Linked DNA regions of Pedosphaera parvula Ellin514. The protein of the gene in region 1 interacts with the protein of each later gene in a pairwise test. Links are inferred from orthologs where the notes say so. Each region holds a gene or a part of one and is shown on either strand. Other genes may lie near its edges. The genes, in order: tpiA and pepT.

Evidence for each region.
Region 2: the proteins of tpiA (region 1) and pepT interact in binary tests that used the Escherichia coli proteins (3 or more experiments, as listed by UniProt). The link is inferred for Pedosphaera parvula Ellin514 from one-to-one orthologs.

Annotation. Positions count from the first base shown.
Region 1 is NZ_ABOX02000014.1:1,647-10,718, forward strand. What follows is about bases 2,284-5,229. They hold tpiA (triose-phosphate isomerase), read left to right. Parts: upstream 2,284-3,347; coding sequence 3,348-4,112; downstream 4,113-5,229. Other genes in these bases: CFLAV_RS12775 (phosphoglycerate kinase), read left to right, coding at 2,284-3,280; secG (preprotein translocase subunit SecG), read left to right, coding at 4,125-4,550; CFLAV_RS12790 (peptide ABC transporter substrate-binding protein), read left to right, coding at 4,560-5,229. Outside these bases: CFLAV_RS12770 (hypothetical protein), read right to left, coding at 287-1,396; more of CFLAV_RS12775, read left to right, coding at 2,024-2,283; more of CFLAV_RS12790, read left to right, coding at 5,230-5,981; CFLAV_RS12795 (hypothetical protein), read left to right, coding at 6,091-6,279; CFLAV_RS12800 (ABC transporter permease), read left to right, coding at 6,309-7,244; CFLAV_RS12805 (ABC transporter permease), read left to right, coding at 7,237-8,316; gap (type I glyceraldehyde-3-phosphate dehydrogenase), read left to right, coding at 8,492-9,072. UniProt on the Escherichia coli protein: Involved in the gluconeogenesis. Catalyzes stereospecifically the conversion of dihydroxyacetone phosphate (DHAP) to D-glyceraldehyde-3-phosphate (G3P).
Region 2 is NZ_ABOX02000075.1:13,556-21,962, reverse strand. The notes cover bases 1,802-4,800. They hold pepT (peptidase T), read left to right. Parts: upstream 1,802-2,636; coding sequence 2,637-3,965; downstream 3,966-4,800. Other genes in these bases: CFLAV_RS29905 (GAP family protein), read left to right, coding at 4,775-4,800; CFLAV_RS29910 (GAP family protein), read left to right, coding at 4,023-4,787; CFLAV_RS29920 (dipeptidase), read left to right, coding at 1,802-2,640. In the rest of the region: glsA (glutaminase A), read left to right, coding at 67-1,071; more of CFLAV_RS29920, read left to right, coding at 1,213-1,801; more of CFLAV_RS29905, read left to right, coding at 4,801-5,488; CFLAV_RS29895 (SLC13 family permease), read left to right, coding at 7,009-8,407. UniProt on the Escherichia coli protein: Cleaves the N-terminal amino acid of tripeptides.

The DNA.
Region 1 (9,072 bases):
ATGGTGGGTCCATGGGATTGGATGTGGACTCCACGGGCAGGGTAAGGTGCTTTTCCTGATTGTTGGGGTGGATCACCGGGCACGGGGAAAGGTTTCTCGGAAATGAATCAAGGAGTCGAGGAGGAAATTAGGAGAATCGTGAATGGAGGTTTTGAGGTCGTGAGTCGCGTCCGCGTGTCGGCTCGATGGGGTGAATGGAGTCGCCGACGGGGTTAGAATTCGGGCGAAGCCTCATTCCACCATTAAATTGATTGCTGGCGCGCCTGATTGGGTCGCGTACGCTAATCTAATAGTTGGGGTAGGCTTGCTTGGAAACGCTTTTGCCGGGGAGAGGTTCGTTGTTGTTGGTTTCGCTGTCTGGTGAATTATTCAAGACGGCAAGGGAGACGAGGTGGGGATTGGTCTGGATGACGCTGAGGGCAATGTTGAGGTTGGTGTTTTGCAGCGGGGCGGGGATGGTCGATGTGTTCCAACCGAATCCGGTGATGATGGTTTTCCTGGTGACGGCGGTGCCTTCGAAGCTGGTGGAGGCATCGTGCACCCAGTTGATGTATTGGAGAAATTGGTTGGAACTGGTGGGGCCGCCCTGATCGATGTAGATTTGCTGGCCAACGGCGTCGAGCGGGTAGGTGCCCCAGCGTTTGCGGGTGTAGGAAAAGGAGCCGACGTGGTTGATGCCTGTGTTGTAGGTATCTTTCAGATACTGGGCGCCGGCGTTTTGGAAGCTGTAAATGCCGCCCGTGCTGTGTCCAGCAACGCCGCCGGAGATGATGGTGACAAATTGTTTGAGGCCTTTGTATTCAAGATTGGCGTAGCTGTTGGCGAGCAATTGACTGAAGCAGGAGGGATAGAGATAGGTGCCACCGGTGTAAGTGCAGTCCTTATGAGTGGTCCAGTAGTTGGGCCGATTCCAGAGTTCGAACAGTTGGACGCGATCATGGAAATGCTTGACGATGGGGACGACTGCCTGGCCGGCGTAGTTGTTGATGTAGTTGTTGAGGCCGTTGCCGTTCTGGCATTCGTAATTGTTGGTATTCCATTCCGATTGCGTGCCCAGCCATGAGGTGTTGTCGATGAGGCCGATGATTTGGAGCCCGGCGGCACGCGCATTGTTTACCACGGTGTCGTAATAACCGAGCATGGTATCATTCCAGGCAGTGTTGGTGCCGATGAGGCGGAATTCGATGCGCAGGTATCCGACTTTTTCACGGACAAGACTGGCGGCTTTGGCCGGGGTGAGGAGGGGATTGCCGGAATTGTCGATCACTCTGCCGGAATCAATACCCATGGTGCCGCCTGCATGGGTGTCGTTGGCGAGGCAAAAGAGCATCAGGCTGAGAGTGAGGATGCGGATGAATGGGTGTCGGGAAGCAACAGGTGAGAAGTGTGTTTTCATGACAGGCTCAATTGCATGTTCTCGACTGTCCGGGGACGAGGTAGAGATGTCGAAAATCGCCGATTTTGTCAACGGAAAATCCCTATGCGCGAGTGCGAAAGAATTTTGAAGGCTTTCGATCTGGTTTGTGTAAGTGGTTGATGGGCAATGGAAGATAGTTTTGGATGCAAGGAGGGGGTGGACAGGCTATGTCCAACCCCCCTGCTAAGGTTGTGGGCATGACGATTGAGCTATTATCCAAATGGCGAGATCGGAAAAAGGAGGAGTGGCGGGGAGGAGGGCGGGTTATACACAACAATAATCGCCCCTCCCGTTTTTGTGGGCCTTTTGATCGCTGGCGTTGTTGCTCGTCAGTCGCAGCCCCATTAGGGGATGCTCCTTCCTCGCGCCTAGCCAGCAATCAAAATTCCCACAAAAACCATTGTATGAACTGGAATCTGGGACGGAAACGGTGCGGTTCGGAAGGTATCGGAAGCCATTGGAAGGTATTAGAAGGTATCGGAAGGTTGAAAAAAATTTTATGGGGAGTTGGAATTGTGTATTGGCTATTTTTAGGCAGTAAAAATGGGGTGCGAATTGGCTTTGACTCGCCGGGTGGCTAAGGTATCTTCTCGCCCCTGCTGATTTATGGCTAAACTGACGGTAAAAGATCTGAATGTTCGTGGCAAACGCGTTTTGATGCGCGTGGATTATAACGTCCCGATGGAAGAAAAGAACGGGGAAATGGTGATCAACGATGCGACGCGTATCGAGGAGACCCTGCCGACGTTGGAATATTTGATTGGTCAAGGGGCGAAAATTGTTTTGATGGCGCATCTGGGGCGTCCGAAGGGGACGAAGGAGCCGACGATGAGCTTGCGTCCGGTGGCGAAGAAGCTGGCGGATTTGTTGGGTCGCCCCGTGGCGTTTGTGGATGATTGCATTGGCGAGAAGGCCGAAAAAACGGCGAATGCCCTGCAACCAGGGGATGTTTTGGTGGTGGAGAACGTTCGCTATTACAACGAGGAAGAGGCGAATGATCCGGTGTTTGCAGAGAAATTGGCAAAGCTGGGCGATGTGTATGTGAACGATGCATTCGGCGCGGCGCATCGTGCTCATGCCTCGACGGAAGGTGTGGCCCGGGTGATTACGAAGCGGGGCGGGCAGGCGGCTGCGGGCCTGCTGATGGAGCGGGAATTGAAATTTTTGGGCGAAGAATTGGAAAAGCCAGCGCGGCCATTCGTGGTGATTTTGGGCGGGGCGAAGGTGTCGGACAAGATCAAGGTGATCGACAACCTGCTGGACAAAGCGGATACGATTTTGATTGGCGGGGCGATGACTTATACTTTCCGCCTGGCATTGGGCAAGAAGGTTGGGAAATCGTTGGTGGAGGCGGATAAGGTGGATGTGGCGAAGGCAGCCTTGGACAAGGCCAAAGCCAAGGGTGTGCAATTCCTTCTGCCGGTGGATAATACCGTTGCGACGCCGGTGATGACCGATAAGTTGAACAAGAAGGGCAAGCCGATCATTGATTTGACGAATCCGCGTACGAACAGCGGTTTGGACATTCCGGATAACGAAGAAGGTGTGGATATCGGGCCGGAAACCATCAAGCAATACAGTGATGTGATTTCGAAGGCCAAGACCATCTTGTGGAATGGGCCGATGGGGATTTTTGAAGACCCACGATTTGCCGAAGGATCGTTTGCAGTGGGTCGCGCAGTGGCCGAAGCAACCGGGAAAAATGGTGCAAAGAGCATCATTGGGGGCGGCGATAGCGTTAAAGCTGTCAAAAAAGCCAAGTTGGGCGATAAGGTGACTTTTATGAGTACTGGTGGTGGAGCGAGTTTGGAGTTCCTGGAAGGAACAGTTTTGCCGGGTGTGGCAGTGTTGAATGACAAGTAAACCGTGAGCTAACGGGAGTTACCGTGAGTTAACGGGAGCTAACGAGACGTAAATATTTTTTTGACGTATGGATAAAGAACGCAAGCTGATCATCGCGGGCAACTGGAAGATGAACAAGACGGTTGCCGAGGCGCTGGATTTGGTCAGCGACCTGAAAATGGAGTTGGCCAGCATCAAAGAGGTGGATATCGTGGTGTGTCCGCCATTTACGGCGTTGTGCGAGGTTTCGAAAGTGATTTTGCATTCGAACATTCGCCTGGGCGCGCAGAACATGAACGAGCATCAGTCCGGGGCTTATACGGGTGAGATTGCGGCGGGGATGCTCAAGGAATTTTCGGTGCGTTATGTTATTTTAGGTCATTCGGAGCGGCGGCAGTATCAGAAGGAGTCGGATGCGTTGATTTCGAAGAAGGCTTTGGCGGCGCATGCGGCATCGATCAAGCCGATCGTGTGCGTGGGTGAGTTGCTGGCGGAGCGTGAAGGTGGATTGATGGAAAAGGTTTTGGACACGCAGGTTCGCGGCAGCCTGGCGGGCTTGACCAAGCAGCAGATGGAAGAGACGGTGATTGCTTACGAACCGGTTTGGGCGATTGGCACCGGAAAGACGGCCACTTCTGCACAGGCACAGGAAGCGCACGCGTTTATTCGCAAGTTGCTGGTGAGCCTGTATGATGAGGCGACGGCGCGGCGGGTGCGGATTCAGTATGGCGGCAGCGTGAAGGCCTCGAATGCGCGGGAGTTGATGAGCCAGCCGGATGTGGATGGCGCGTTGGTGGGTGGTGCGAGCCTGGAAGTGAGAAGTTTTGGTGACATTATTAAAAATTCAATATAGAAAGAGACGAGTATGGGATTCCTAAGCGTTATTTTAAGCATTATTTTGGTCATTGATTGTTTGTTCCTGATCCTGCTGGTTTTGGTGCAGTTGCCAAAGAAGGAAGCGGGAGCGGGCATGGCTTTCGGTGGCGGCACGGCAGATGCGCTGTTCGGCGCGGGTTCCGGCACGGCTTTGACCAAGCTGACCAAGTATGCGGCGGGTGTTTTCTTCCTGGGAGCGTTTTTCCTCTCGATTGTGAATTCGCATGCTCGCAAGCAAAGTGATTTGGAGTTCCGCAAGCAAGTTGAGAAAGCGGGCGCGAGCGCTCCAGCGGCAGTGCCTGCGACTGCGCCAACGGTTAGCAGTAATGCGCCGATTCCTTTGACGATTACAAGCAATTCAGTTTCGACGACTCCGGTTGCCCCGAAAGTCGGTAGTAACGCCCCGGCCAAATAACCTTGCCCGATGAATTTCGAGACAAGCGCCACCAAAAAAACATTGGGGGCGCTTCGTCCTTTTTATTGGAAAGGTGTGAGCCAGTTGGTGAGCGTGGTTCTGCTGGTTCTTTGTTCCCTGGTGGTTTTCACTGGCTGTGTCCGGCATGAGCCGCGCGCGGATATTGTCATCGTAAATGGGATTGAACCGGAATCGCTGGACCCGGCGATTATCACAGGCGTCGCAGAAATGCGGATTGTCTCGTCGTTGTTCGAGGGGTTGACGCGGTTGGATCCGGTGACTGCCGAGCCGATTCCCGGGTTGGCAGAAAAATGGGAGATTTCACCCGATGGACGTATCTATACGTTTCATATGCGGACAAACCTGCAATGGTCCACGGGCGAGCCGATCACGACGGACGATGTAGTTTATTCGTGGTTAAGGGCATTGGATCCGAACACGGCCAGTGATTATGCGGGGCAGCTGTTTTATCTGGTAAATGGCGAGGCGTATACCAGCGGTAAAATAAAGGATACTTCCAAAGTCGGAGTGCATGCGCTGGATCGATACACCCTGCGCGTTGAACTTAATAATCCCACGGCATTCTTTCTGGATCTATGCGCGTTTCCGACCCTCGCGGTGGTTCCCAGGCAATGCATTGAAAAGTATGGTGACCGGTGGTTGATGGCCCGGCCATTGCCAGTGAGTGGGGCATATACTTTGGAGGCGTGGCGCATCAACGATAAAATTCGTGTGCGAAAAAATCCGCGCTATTGGGATGCTGCGAATACAAAGACTGACCTGGTTGACTTTCTGCCGATTGGTTCGCCAACCACGGCGTTGAATCTTTATGAAACCGGTGGCACGGACATTGTGTGGGACAAGGATTTGGTGCCGGTGGAATTGTTGGATGTGCTGCTTAAGCGGCCGGATTTTCATGTAGCGCCAATCCTGGGCACATATTTTATTCGTTTTAATGTAAATAAAAAGCCGTTCAATGACGTGCGCGTGCGCCAGGCATTGGCCCTGTCTCTTAACAAGGAACGGATTACAAAAAAACTTACCAAGGCGGGAGAGGAACCGGCGGAGAATTATACTCCTCCAGGCACTGCCCGCTATCACGCTCCCAAAGGCTTGGGGTACGATCCGGAGAAGGCGCGGAAGCTCTTGGCGGAAGCTGGTTTTCCGGGCGGCAAGGGATTCCCGCGTTTTGAATATATGTTCAATGCTTCTGCAGGTGGTGCAGCAAAGATACATGCGAAGATTGCGGTGGAGATTCAACAGATGTGGCGTGATGAGCTGGGCATAGAGATGGAGCTGCGCCAGGTCGAATGGAAGGTGTATCTGGCGAATCAATCCAAAATCGCTTTCGATACCTGTCGTGCGAGCTGGATTGGCGACTACAACGACGCGGATACGTTCCTGAATATGTTCATGACCCGGGAACGGTAACAATCGGACCGGTTGGAGCAATGCCCGTTATGACGAGTTAATCCGTGCGGCGGACAAGGAGAATGATCTGGCCAAGCGCGAAAAGTTGTTTCAAGAGGCTGAAACTATTTTGATCCGGGATGAAAATCCGATCATACCATTGTATTTCTATGTGGGTTTCAGTTACTTCAACACGAACAGCATCAAAGGGATTTATCCGAACATTCTGGATTCGCATCCGTTGAATGCGATCTCGAAGGTCAAGGTTGAGTCAAAGTCCAAAGCTGGTGGCAACAGTCGGGAGGCGGCCATTCACTAGGTATGTATTTTATTCGTCGCCTATTGATAATGATACCTTTGCTGCTGGTGGTGAGCCTGCTTGCATTTGGTTTGCTGCATCTGGTTCCTGGCGGGCCTTTTGATCGTGAGCGGAAGCCGGCCACGCCTGAAGTGGAGCGGAATATTGCGAGAAAATTTCACACGGATGAGTCCTTGTGGAGGCAGTATCTTCGCTATTTGGGAGTGGGTTATGATAAGGATGAAAAAGGAAATGTTCACTGGTTCGAAGGTGGTTTGATTCGAGGCGATCTCGGGCCTTCGTTGATTTACCGGAATCATTCGGTAAACGACATCATAGCACAGGGGTTGCCGGTATCACTGCCGTTGGGTTTCATGGCCTTTGGGTTTGCACTTGGCCTCGGTGTTCCGCTGGGTTTTCTGACCGCTGTGAAGCGGGGGAAATGGGAGGATTATGCCGGAAGTTTTCTGGCGATTCTGGCGATTTGTATTCCGGGAGTTGTCATGGGACCGGTTCTAGTGGTGGTTTTTGCAATCCATTACCATTGGTTCCCGGTGGCACTGTGGGAATCGTCATGGCATGCCGTGCTTCCGATGATTGCGCTCGGGATTTATTATTCAGGCCGCATAGCTCGATTGATGCGGGAAGGAATGTTGAATGTAATGCAGTCCGAGTTCATCACCGCAGCCAGGGCGAAGGGGATGAGCGAGACCACGCTGTTGCTCAAGCACGCGGTACGGATCGCGATTCTGCCGGTGGTTTCCTATGCCGGACCGATGCTGGCAGATTTGCTAACCGGGTCGTTTGTGATCGAAAATATTTTTCAGATTCCCGGGTTGGGCACGCCTTTCGTGAACAGTTTTTTGAACCGTGATTACACCGTGCAGATGGGGTTGGTAATTCTTTACGCTGCGTTACTGCTGACGCTTAATCTTTTGGTGGATCTGGCCTATCTGGCACTCGATCGGAGGGTGAAATATGAGTGAGCCGCTGATCAGCCCGGAACCCAAGCCCGCGGCAACATTGCCGGGCAGCACGGGAGCATCTTTGACTCCAGAACCGAAGTTGAACAACAATCCGCAGGTTCATCTCAGCCCGAACCAAAAGGCCTGGCGGCGGTTCAAACGTAATCGTCCCGCAGTGATTGGAGCCTGGTTCCTGATTATTCTGGTGATAGTGGTGATCGCCTGGCCGATGGTGCTGAAAGTCGCCAGCAAGTCGGGGCCGAGGGGTTTGGCGTTTGCGGTGCAGTTTGATCCGGACAAGCTTACCGATTCCTCCTTTGATCCGCCCAGTGCGCAGCATTGGTTCGGCACAGATGTGCATGGAAGAGATTTGGTGTCGCGCATTCTTTACGGGGCGCAAGTTTCGTTGCTGGTTGGCGGCTTTGGGGCGCTGATCAGTCTTATTATTGGCGTGTTGTGGGGAGCCATTGCGGGTTATCTTGGTGGACGCTGGGATAATTTCATGATGCGCGTGGTGGATATCCTTTATTCCCTGCCTTCGATCATTTTCGTCATCGTGCTAATAACCGCTTTTGAAGGCAGAATCAGAACTTTTTTCTTTGATCACCTTGCCGGCAGCAACCCTGAACTTGCCAATAATCTGGTGAAATTCACCAGACTATTTTTGTTAATCATCGGATTGGGCGCCGTTTCATGGTTGAACATGGCGCGAATTGTTCGTGGCCAGGTGCTGGTTCTTCGCAGTCGTTCCTTCGTGGAGGCGAGCAAGACGTTGGGTGCGCGGAACCGGCATATTCTCCGGCATCACATTTTGCCAAATGTTTTTGGAGTGGTGATCGTATATCTTACTTTAACTGTGCCTGCGATTGTCTTGTATGAATCGTTTCTAAGTTTTCTTGGGTTGGGCATTCAGCCGCCCATGGCCAGTTGGGGTTCCCTCATTGCGGAAGGGGCTGATCAGATCAACACCATCCGGGTTTATTGGTGGTTGCTGGCGTATCCGGGCACGATTTTGATTTTTACCCTGCTCGCGCTCAACTTCTTAGGTGACGGGTTGCGGGATGCGTGGGATGTGCGAGGCGACGATAAATAACGCCCCTTGGCCGGGTGTGCCGGGCGAAATCACCAGTACAACTTGCTTCAAACAATATCTGGCTTACTATAAAACTTCGATGAAGGCTGGATTGGGAATAATTCATCGTTGACGCTTGGGGCTTCGCAGGTAACATCCCCGACCTAAGTTTTGGTAAACTGAAATCGAAAAAAATATGGCAGTTAAAGTTGCAATTAACGGGTTCGGTCGCATTGGTCGCCTTGTGTTTCGCGCCATCGCCGAACAGGGTTTGTTGGGCAAGGAAGTTCAGGTAGTCGCCGTCGGTGACATTGTCCCGGCCGACAATCTGGCATATTTGCTTAAGTACGATTCCACCCAAGGTCGGTTCAAGGGCCAGGTTGGCTCCAAGAAATCCTCCCCTGACAAAGCGGAAGACGATGTGCTCGTGGTCAATGGCAACGATATTTTTGTGGTCAGCGCCAAGGATCCTTCCGGACTTCCCTGGAAGCAACTTGGAGTGGATATTGTCATTGAATCCACCGGCTTGTTTACCGAGGCCGAAAAGGCCAAGGGTCACATCACCGCCGGCGCCAAGAAGGTCATTATCAGCGCACCGGCCAAGGGTGAAGACATCACCCTCGTGATGGGTGTGAACCAGGACAAATATGATCCGGCCAAGCACAACATCATTTCAAATGCCTCCTGCACTACGAACTGTCTTGCTCCCCTGGTGCACGTGTTGCTGAAGGAAGGTTTTGGCATCGAGGAAGGTTTGATGACCACGGTGCATGCCTA
Region 2 (8,407 bases), on another replicon or contig:
TCGACGAGATTCCGAGCGCCTTTGGTTGCCTCTGACAAACCGGCGGAGTGGCCGAAGAAAGAATAAATGCAAACGCAATTTCAGATTGATGAAGGAGCCGAGGCCTCGCCTGTATCCACCGGTCATTTACCGTCCGGCGAGAAGGTGAGGGAATTGGTGGCCGAGGCACATGAGCGTTTCAAGTTAAACCCGGAAGGAGAGAATTCGCAGGTTTATCCGGCGCTGGCTGAAGTGCCGAAGGATTTGTTCGGCATATGCGTGGTCGGTACCAAGGGCGATGTGTATGAGGCTGGCGATGCGGAATACGAGTTTGCGATCATGAGCGTGTCCAAACCGTTCATTTTCGCCTTGGTGTGTGAAGCCCTGGGTCCCGAGGCGGCCCGTAAGAGACTAGGGGTGAACAGCACCGGACTTCCGTTCAATTCGCTTTCGGCCATCGAACGCGCCGAGGATGGCAGAACGAACCCGATGGTTAACTCGGGAGCAATCGCGACAACGAGTCTCGTGCCGGGCATAACCCATGACGACAAGTGGCGGTTCATTCACGACGGCTTGTCCCGTTTCGCGGGCCGAACACTTTCACTGGACCACGAAGTGTATCATTCAGCATCGGAAACCAACCACCGGAACCGGAGCATCGCGCGCCTGCTCCAGAGCTACGATCGCATTTTTTTCGATCCAGTGCAGGTAACCGACTTGTACACCAGGCAATGCTCGTTGAACGTGAGCGCGAGGGATTTGGCGGTCATGGGCGCCACGCTTGCTGATGGCGGAGTGAATCCCCTGACCAAAGAGCAGGTGGTTGACGCGTCGGTCTGCCATTATGCCTTGGCGGTAATGACCACGGCTGGATTGTACGAGACCTCGGGTGACTGGCTTTACGACATTGGGTTGCCAGGAAAGAGCGGGATCGGCGGGGGGATTGTCACTGTGTCGCCGGGCAAAGGTGGACTGGGGACTTTTGCGCCGCCGCTCGACCAAGCTGGAAACAGTGTCAAAGGGCAACTCGTTGCCAGGTTTCTCTCGGAGCGATTGGGCATGGACCTGTTTGTCTCAAAACCTGCTGATTGAGGCGATGGAGAATGCGCCCCTTCGTTGCCGGAAGCTGAATCGTAATTTAAATAGGGAGGCGAACTTCCGACTCCCGCAAATTGGAGAATTGTTATGTTACCGAGAGCAAAACACAAAACCTATATAAGGGGTCGTGGCAGGATGGATAGTCTTCAAGTCAGCGAGCAGGAGCAAGCCACGGAGGCACCACGCAAGTATTCGCGCGAGCATTCGGAGAGATTTCGACACGAGCTTCACGAATTTATCCGCATCCCCAGCCTGAGCGGCGATCCGGCACGTGCTGGTGACGTTAAACGTGCAGCAGAATGGTTGGCAGCGCATTTGCATGCGCTGGGCATCAAGAACGCTAAAGTAATGCCCACGGGCGGCCATCCAGTCGTGTATGCCGAGTGGATGGGTGCGGGGCCGAACAAGCCAACCGTCCTGGTATATGGACACTATGATGTGGTGCCTGCCGAGATGAAGGATGGTTGGAATACACCACCTTTCGAACCAGTCGAGAGGGGTGGCAAGATCTATGCACGTGGTGCGACGGACGATAAAGGGCAACTGTTCATCCATGTCAAAGCCCTCGAGTCGTATCTGGAAGCCAGCGGCGGTGCGCCGGTCAATGTGAAGTTTCTGATTGAAGGCGAGGAAGAAATTTCTTCCCCCAATCTCGCGCCTTTTATCAAAAGGAACCTGAAGTTGCTCAAGTCCGACGTGTGCGTGATCAGCGATTCGGGGATGCGCGCGATTGAAGAACCGGCCATTGCGCACAGCTTGCGAGGCATGACTTATATCGAGCTCGAGGTTCAGGGACCGAAGGAAGATCTGCACAGCGGTTTCTGGGGCGGAGCGACGCACAATCCCGCGCTTGCGCTCGTGGAAATTCTTTCGAAGCTCTACAAACCCGACAATACCATCGCGGTGCCAGGGTTCTACGACGACGTCGTTCCGCTGACCGCGAAAGAGCGCGAGATGATTTCGAAGGCGGCGCTGACCGAAAAACAGTTCAAAGAAGCCACGGGCGTGCCGGCTGTGTGGGGGGATAAGAAATATACGATTCGCGAGCGCCTGTCAGCCCGTCCAACGCTTGAAATCAACGGCATGTGGAGTGGTTATTCAGGTCCCGGACCCAAGACCATCATCCCTGCCAGGGCCGGTGCCAAAGTGAGTTGCCGTCTGGTTGGCGATCAGGATCCCGACAAGATTTACAAGCTGTTGAGTAAATACATTGAATCGATCACGCCGCCGACCGTGAAGGTAAAAGTTACCTTGTTGACCAAGGGCAAGCCTGCGTTGATCCCGTTTGATCTGCCGGAAATGCAAGCCGCAGAGCGGGCGTATGAGAAAGGGTGGGGGCATAAGCCGATTTTCACGCGCGGCGGTGGCAGCATCCCCATTGTTGCGGACATCTACAACATGATGAATATTCCAGTGGTAATGATGGGCTATGGGCTGGAAAGCGACGGACTGCATTCTCCCAATGAGCATTACACCATCGAGATGTTCCATCGCGGTGTCGAAACGGCGATTGTCTATCTGGGAGAATTGGCTCAATTGCCGCGAAAAAAAGTGCGCAAATGAAATCAAAATTCGACAGCGAACTTGAAGATCGCTTCGTGCGTTATGCCCGCATCGACACCCAGAGTGACGAAAAGTCTGCCACTTCACCCAGCACAGAGAAGCAGTACAACCTGCTCAAACTTCTGGTGAATGAACTGAAGTCCATCGGTGCGCAGGATGTGACTCTGACCGACTATGGCGCTGTCATAGCCAGTATCCCGAGCACCGTGAAGGCCGAAATACCCACCATCGCTTTTCTGGCCCATGTGGACACGGCACCTGCCTTCAGCGGAACCGGTGTGAAGCCTATTGTCCACCGCAACTACAATGGCAGTGACATCGTTCTACCCGACGACCAGAACGCCGTGCTATCACCCAAACGGTTTCCGTACCTGGCCAGGAAAGCAGGGGATGACATCATTACGGCCAGTGGGACCACCCTCCTCGGGGCAGATGATAAAGCAGGTGTGGCGATTGTCATGACCTTTGCCCGCCATCTGCTGCAAAATCCTGACCTGCCTCATGGCCCGATCCGAATTGGTTTTACACCAGATGAAGAGATCGGTCGCGGCGTACACGCCCGCTTGCCAGCCGACTTGGGATGCGACGTTGCCTACACACTGGATGGCGGTGAACTTGGGGAGATTGTGTATGAGACGTTCTCGGCGGACAAGGCGGTCGTGCACATTCAGGGTGTATCGATTCATCCGGGGCAGGCCAAGGACAAGTTAGTCAACGCCCTGCATCTGGCCGCCAAGCTCATAAATACAATGCCTCAGGTCACGCTTACTCCTGAGACTACCGCTGACCGTGAGGGTTTCATCCATGTCTACCAGATGAGTGGCACGCCAGCAGCAGCGGACCTTGGCTTCATCCTTCGTGACTTCGAACTGGATGGCCTGCGCGATCATGGCGAATTGCTCAAGCAGGTCTGCACCACGGTGCAGGCTACCGAACCACGCGCCAGGATCAACTGCACCATCACGCCACAGTATCGCAACATGCGGTACTGGCTTGAGGAGGACATGCGTCCCGTTGAACTGGCACGGGAGGCATGTGACGAGTCAGGCATCAAACATTTCTCCAGTCCCACGCGCGGCGGCACTGACGGCTCGCGTCTAACTGAGATGGGTGTGCCTACACCCAACCTTTTCACCGGCATGCAAAACATCCATGGTCCACTCGAATGGATCAGCGTGCAGAACATGGCCCGCGCGGTAGAGATGTGCGTGAAGCTCGGGGAATTGTGGAGTAGCCCAACGAGTGCGGCGCCAACTGCAATTCAAGGAAACCGGCATAGGAAGGGAGCGGCTGATACTGCTGCTTTGGTGGACTGGTCAGGGTAAAGCAGCTCCGGCTTCGTGGATTCGCTGTGATGGCCCAGGTGGTTTATGGGAATGGTAATGGCTAACTTGCTGCCAGTGGTCTTCGTTGCCTCTGTGCTGCCGCTGGAGATCGTTATGACCCTGCTTTTGTTGAGTGGTGAAAGGGGCTTGATCAAAGCAATGGCGTTTGCCGCAGGCGCCATGGGGGTTCGCACAATTCAAAGTATTTTGTTCGGCTGCGTGTTCGTTATCGCCGGCGAAGCTGGTGGCGAGTACGCATCCCATCCCATCGCTTCCATTCTGCTGTTGATGGCTGGCATCATCATGCTCATCAACGTCGTCAGGACATGGCGCAAGAAAGGCGATCCTGACGCACCACCACCGAAGTGGATGACGAGTCTCAGCGCAGCCTCGGCGCTCACGACGTTTGGCATAGGCGGACTGAGCATGGTGATTTCGATCAAACAGTGGATCTTTACGCTCTCAGCCATTGCCGTCATAAACGAGGTACAGTTGAGCCGGTTGGGCCGGATACTCATGTATCTCTTTTTTGTTGTGGCAGCGTATTCGCTGGTGCTGGCGCCTATCATTACCAGCGTTTTTGCACCAATGCAGGCTGCTAAATTGCTGGAGATTACACAGGTTTGGTTGGGACGCCACAACCGGAGGATCACCATGGTGGCTTCGTTGATTTTGGGGGTATGGTTTATGTGGAAAGGAACGACTGATTTGCTGGCACATGGTGGTACGCACGGTTCGCCGACGACGACTGCAATGGGCTTACCGATCCATGGCACGTTGTGGATTCACTTTAATGACCTTGCTTTTGTATGGCTAAGTTGATGGTTAGTTTGCTGCCACTGATCATTGGAGCCTCGTTTGGCGGACCGATGTGGGCCATCATGACATTGCTCTTTTTGCGCGGGGAAGGGGGCATGGTCAAAGCGACGGCATTCGCAGTCGGAGCGATGATAGTGCGTGTGTTGCAGGGTATTTTATTTGGTTATGTTTTTATTTCGGCCGTCAGGGCAGGCGGTGAGGTTGGAGCCAATTTTATGGCTTCGACGATGCTGTTGATGGTGGGGGTTCTGCTGCTGGCCACCGTGATCAAGACGTTGTGCAAGGAAGAAGATCCGGATGCACCGCCGCCCAAGTGGATGACGGCCCTGGATGGGATCACGGCACTTACTGCGTGTGGCATGGGCGCATTGCTGATGTTGATTGGGATGAAGCAGTGGATCTTTACGCTCTCAGCCATCGCCGTCATCGATGAGGCGCAGTTGGGGCTGACGGCCAGCATCTTCGCGTATCTTTTCTTCGCCGTGGCTGCGCAGGCACTTGTGCTGGCGCCGATCATCAGTCGCGCTGTGGCGCCGAAACAATCGGCCAGAGTGCTGGAACTGCTGCTAGCCTGGCTGGAGCGTCGGAGCCGGGCGATTACGATCGTGGCTTCATTGATTTTTGGAGTTTGGTTTATTACGAAAGGCGTGACTGGATTGATGGGCCACGGTGCTGAGACAGCGATTACAAATACCCATAAATAAGGGAGGAAACAATGAGCGATCAACGAGCAAACAGAGCTTTTCACAGGAGCATTCACACCCTCGCCTCCGCTGATGGACCCGTGCGGATTGAGACGGACAGTCTTGGCTCAAAGCAGATACCGGCGAATGCTTATTGGGGGTTAAATGTCAGCCGTGCGCTCGATAATTTTGCCATCAGCGGACGCCCAATCTCTGAGTATCCTGACTTGATCTTCGGCTATGCCTGCGTGAAACAGGCTGCGGCGCGTGCCAACGCCGAAATTGGAGTCCTGGAGCGTGACAAGGCTGATTTGATCGACCGCGCGTGCGAGGAGATCAAGGATAGCAAATTGCAGGATCAATTCATCGTGGACATCCTGCAGGGTGGGGCGGGAACGTCCACAAACATGAATGCTAATGAAGTAATTGCCAATCGCGGATTGGAGTTGGCAGGTTTCTCAAAGGGCAACTATGAACACCTTGATCCCAATGATCACGTGAACCGGAGTCAGAGTACGAATGATACCTATCCGACAGCACTAAAGATCGGGTTATGCCTATCCATCGAGCGGCTGCTCGCTGAACTCGAGCTTTTGGGGCGAGCGTTTCATGATAAGGGGCGGGAGTTTGCAGGCATTGTGAAAGTGGGACGCACGCAGTTGCAGGATGCGGTGCCGATGACACTGGAGCAGGAGTTCGAAGGCTTCGCTGTCACGTTGGCAGAGGATCACGCGACCCTACATGGTGTCATTCAGCGCCTTGGAGAGATCAATCTGGGGGCAACAGCGATTGGAACGGGCATTGCCGCTGATCCACGCTACGCTGAGGCCGTGCGCAAGCATCTCGCAGATATCACCGGTTACAAGATTGTCACCGCGCCAAACCTGATTGAAGCGACCACCGATGTTGGAGTTTTTATGGAACTCTCCGCAACGCTCAAGCGCAGTGCGATGAAGCTCTCGAAGATTTGCAATGATCTGCGGCTCCTTGGTTCGGGGCCTCAGGCGGGGCTCAATGAGATTAATCTTCCGGCAAGGCAGGCGGGATCGAGCATCATGCCGGGCAAGGTGAACCCGGTCATTCCTGAAGTTGTGAACGAGGTGGCATTCGTGGTCGCCGGGCGGGGATGTGACGATGACCATGGCTGCGGAAGCGGGGCAACTCCAGCTCAACGCATTTGAACCTGTCATGGCCCACGTGCTGTTTGAGAATCTTAAATGGATGACTGCAGCAATGACGACGTTGCGCGTGAACTGTGTTGAGGGAATCACTGCTAATAGGGAGCGTCTCGCCAGAGAAGTTGATTCCTTCGTTGGAGTAATCACCGCGCTCATCCCACACATTGGTTATGGGCCAGCAGCCAAGATGGCAAAAGAAGCACTGGCGAGCCATGCCAACATCGCCGAACTTGTGGTGAAGTCAGGCGTCCTCACGCGGGAGCAGGTTGACACAATGCTGTCGCCGGAGCGTCTGACCAGCAATCGAGAAGTGTATGCACACGGGACTCGAGATTGATCTTATTCAGCCGAGGGACGAACACTATGAATGACATTGCCATTACCTTCGCCCTGGTAGTCGTAGTGGTGGCACTATTCGCGTGGAACCGCATCCCGGTAGTGATTGTGGCCATTGGGCTGGCATTGGCGCTTTATGCCACGGGTATTCTGGATGCGGAACAAGCTTTGGGCGGTCTTGGCGATCCTGCCGTGATCTTCATCGCGTCCCTGTTCGTAGTCAGTGCGGGACTCGATGCAACGGGCGTAACAGCGTGGGCGGGGAAATTCCTGATCGCCAAGGCTGGGAAGAGTCACACGCGGTTGCTCATTTTTATCATGCTGCTGGTCGCATTACTCACAGCGCTTATCAGCGTGAATGGCGCAGTCGCAGCACTCCTGCCAATGGTCGTCGTGATGGCGATCAAGCTCGGCCGCTCGCCGTCGCAGCTGCTCATGCCACTGGTATTCGCAGCGCATGCCGGGTCGATGTTAACGCTCACCGGGACACCTGTAAACGTCCTCGTTTCAGAGGCCGGCACGAACGCGGGAATCGGAGCCTTCGGCTACTTTGAGTTCGCCATCGTCGGCGTCCCCCTGCTGCTTGGCAGCATGGCTATCATAGCGATTTTCGGGGAGCGCCTGCTGCCGCAGCGGAGGGGCCGGACAATTCCATCCAATCTCAGCAAACACGCCCAGACGCTCATCGAGCAGTACACGCTCGACGATGGGATTTTCCGGCTGCGTGTGCGGCCGCATTCGTCTTACATAGGGTTGTCCTCGGACAGTATCGATTTCAAGGACTATCCGGGCCTGACGCTGGTTTCCATTCAAGAGGGAGATGAAGGTGGCCCTTTACAGCGCTCCACACTGGAATGTGGCGACATTCTCATCGTTCGAGGTGAAGCAAAAACGGCGTGTAGTCTGGCGACAGATAAAATTCTTGCCTTTCGTTCGGAGCATGCGGCCGCAGATGTCGCGGACGCTCTGTTCAACCGCACGTCGGGTCTGGGGGAACTGGTGATTCCTCCCCGGTCGGGGATGATTGGCACAGCAGTGTTTCCAGGGATGGTCACCCCCAGTAGTGATCTCGTCATCCTGGCCGTGCAACGCAAAGGCGAGGACTTGGGGCCAAACGAAACCGTGTTGGCAGCTGGCGATACACTGCTTCTTCAGGGAACCTGGGAGGCGCTTGATGAACACCTCGATGATCCAGATGTTCTAGTCGTCGACTCACCGGAAGTGGTGCGCCGGCAAGCCGTGCCGATGGGAGTTGGAGCGAAGCGAGCAATCGCGGTGCTCGTCGGAATGGTGATACTTCTTGCCACGGACGCAGTTCCTGCAGTCATTGCAGGATTGGTTGCGGCTTGTTCCATGGTTTTGCTGAAGGTGCTTACAGTAACGCAAGCGTATCGTTCCATCAATTGGACAACGGTCATCCTGGTTG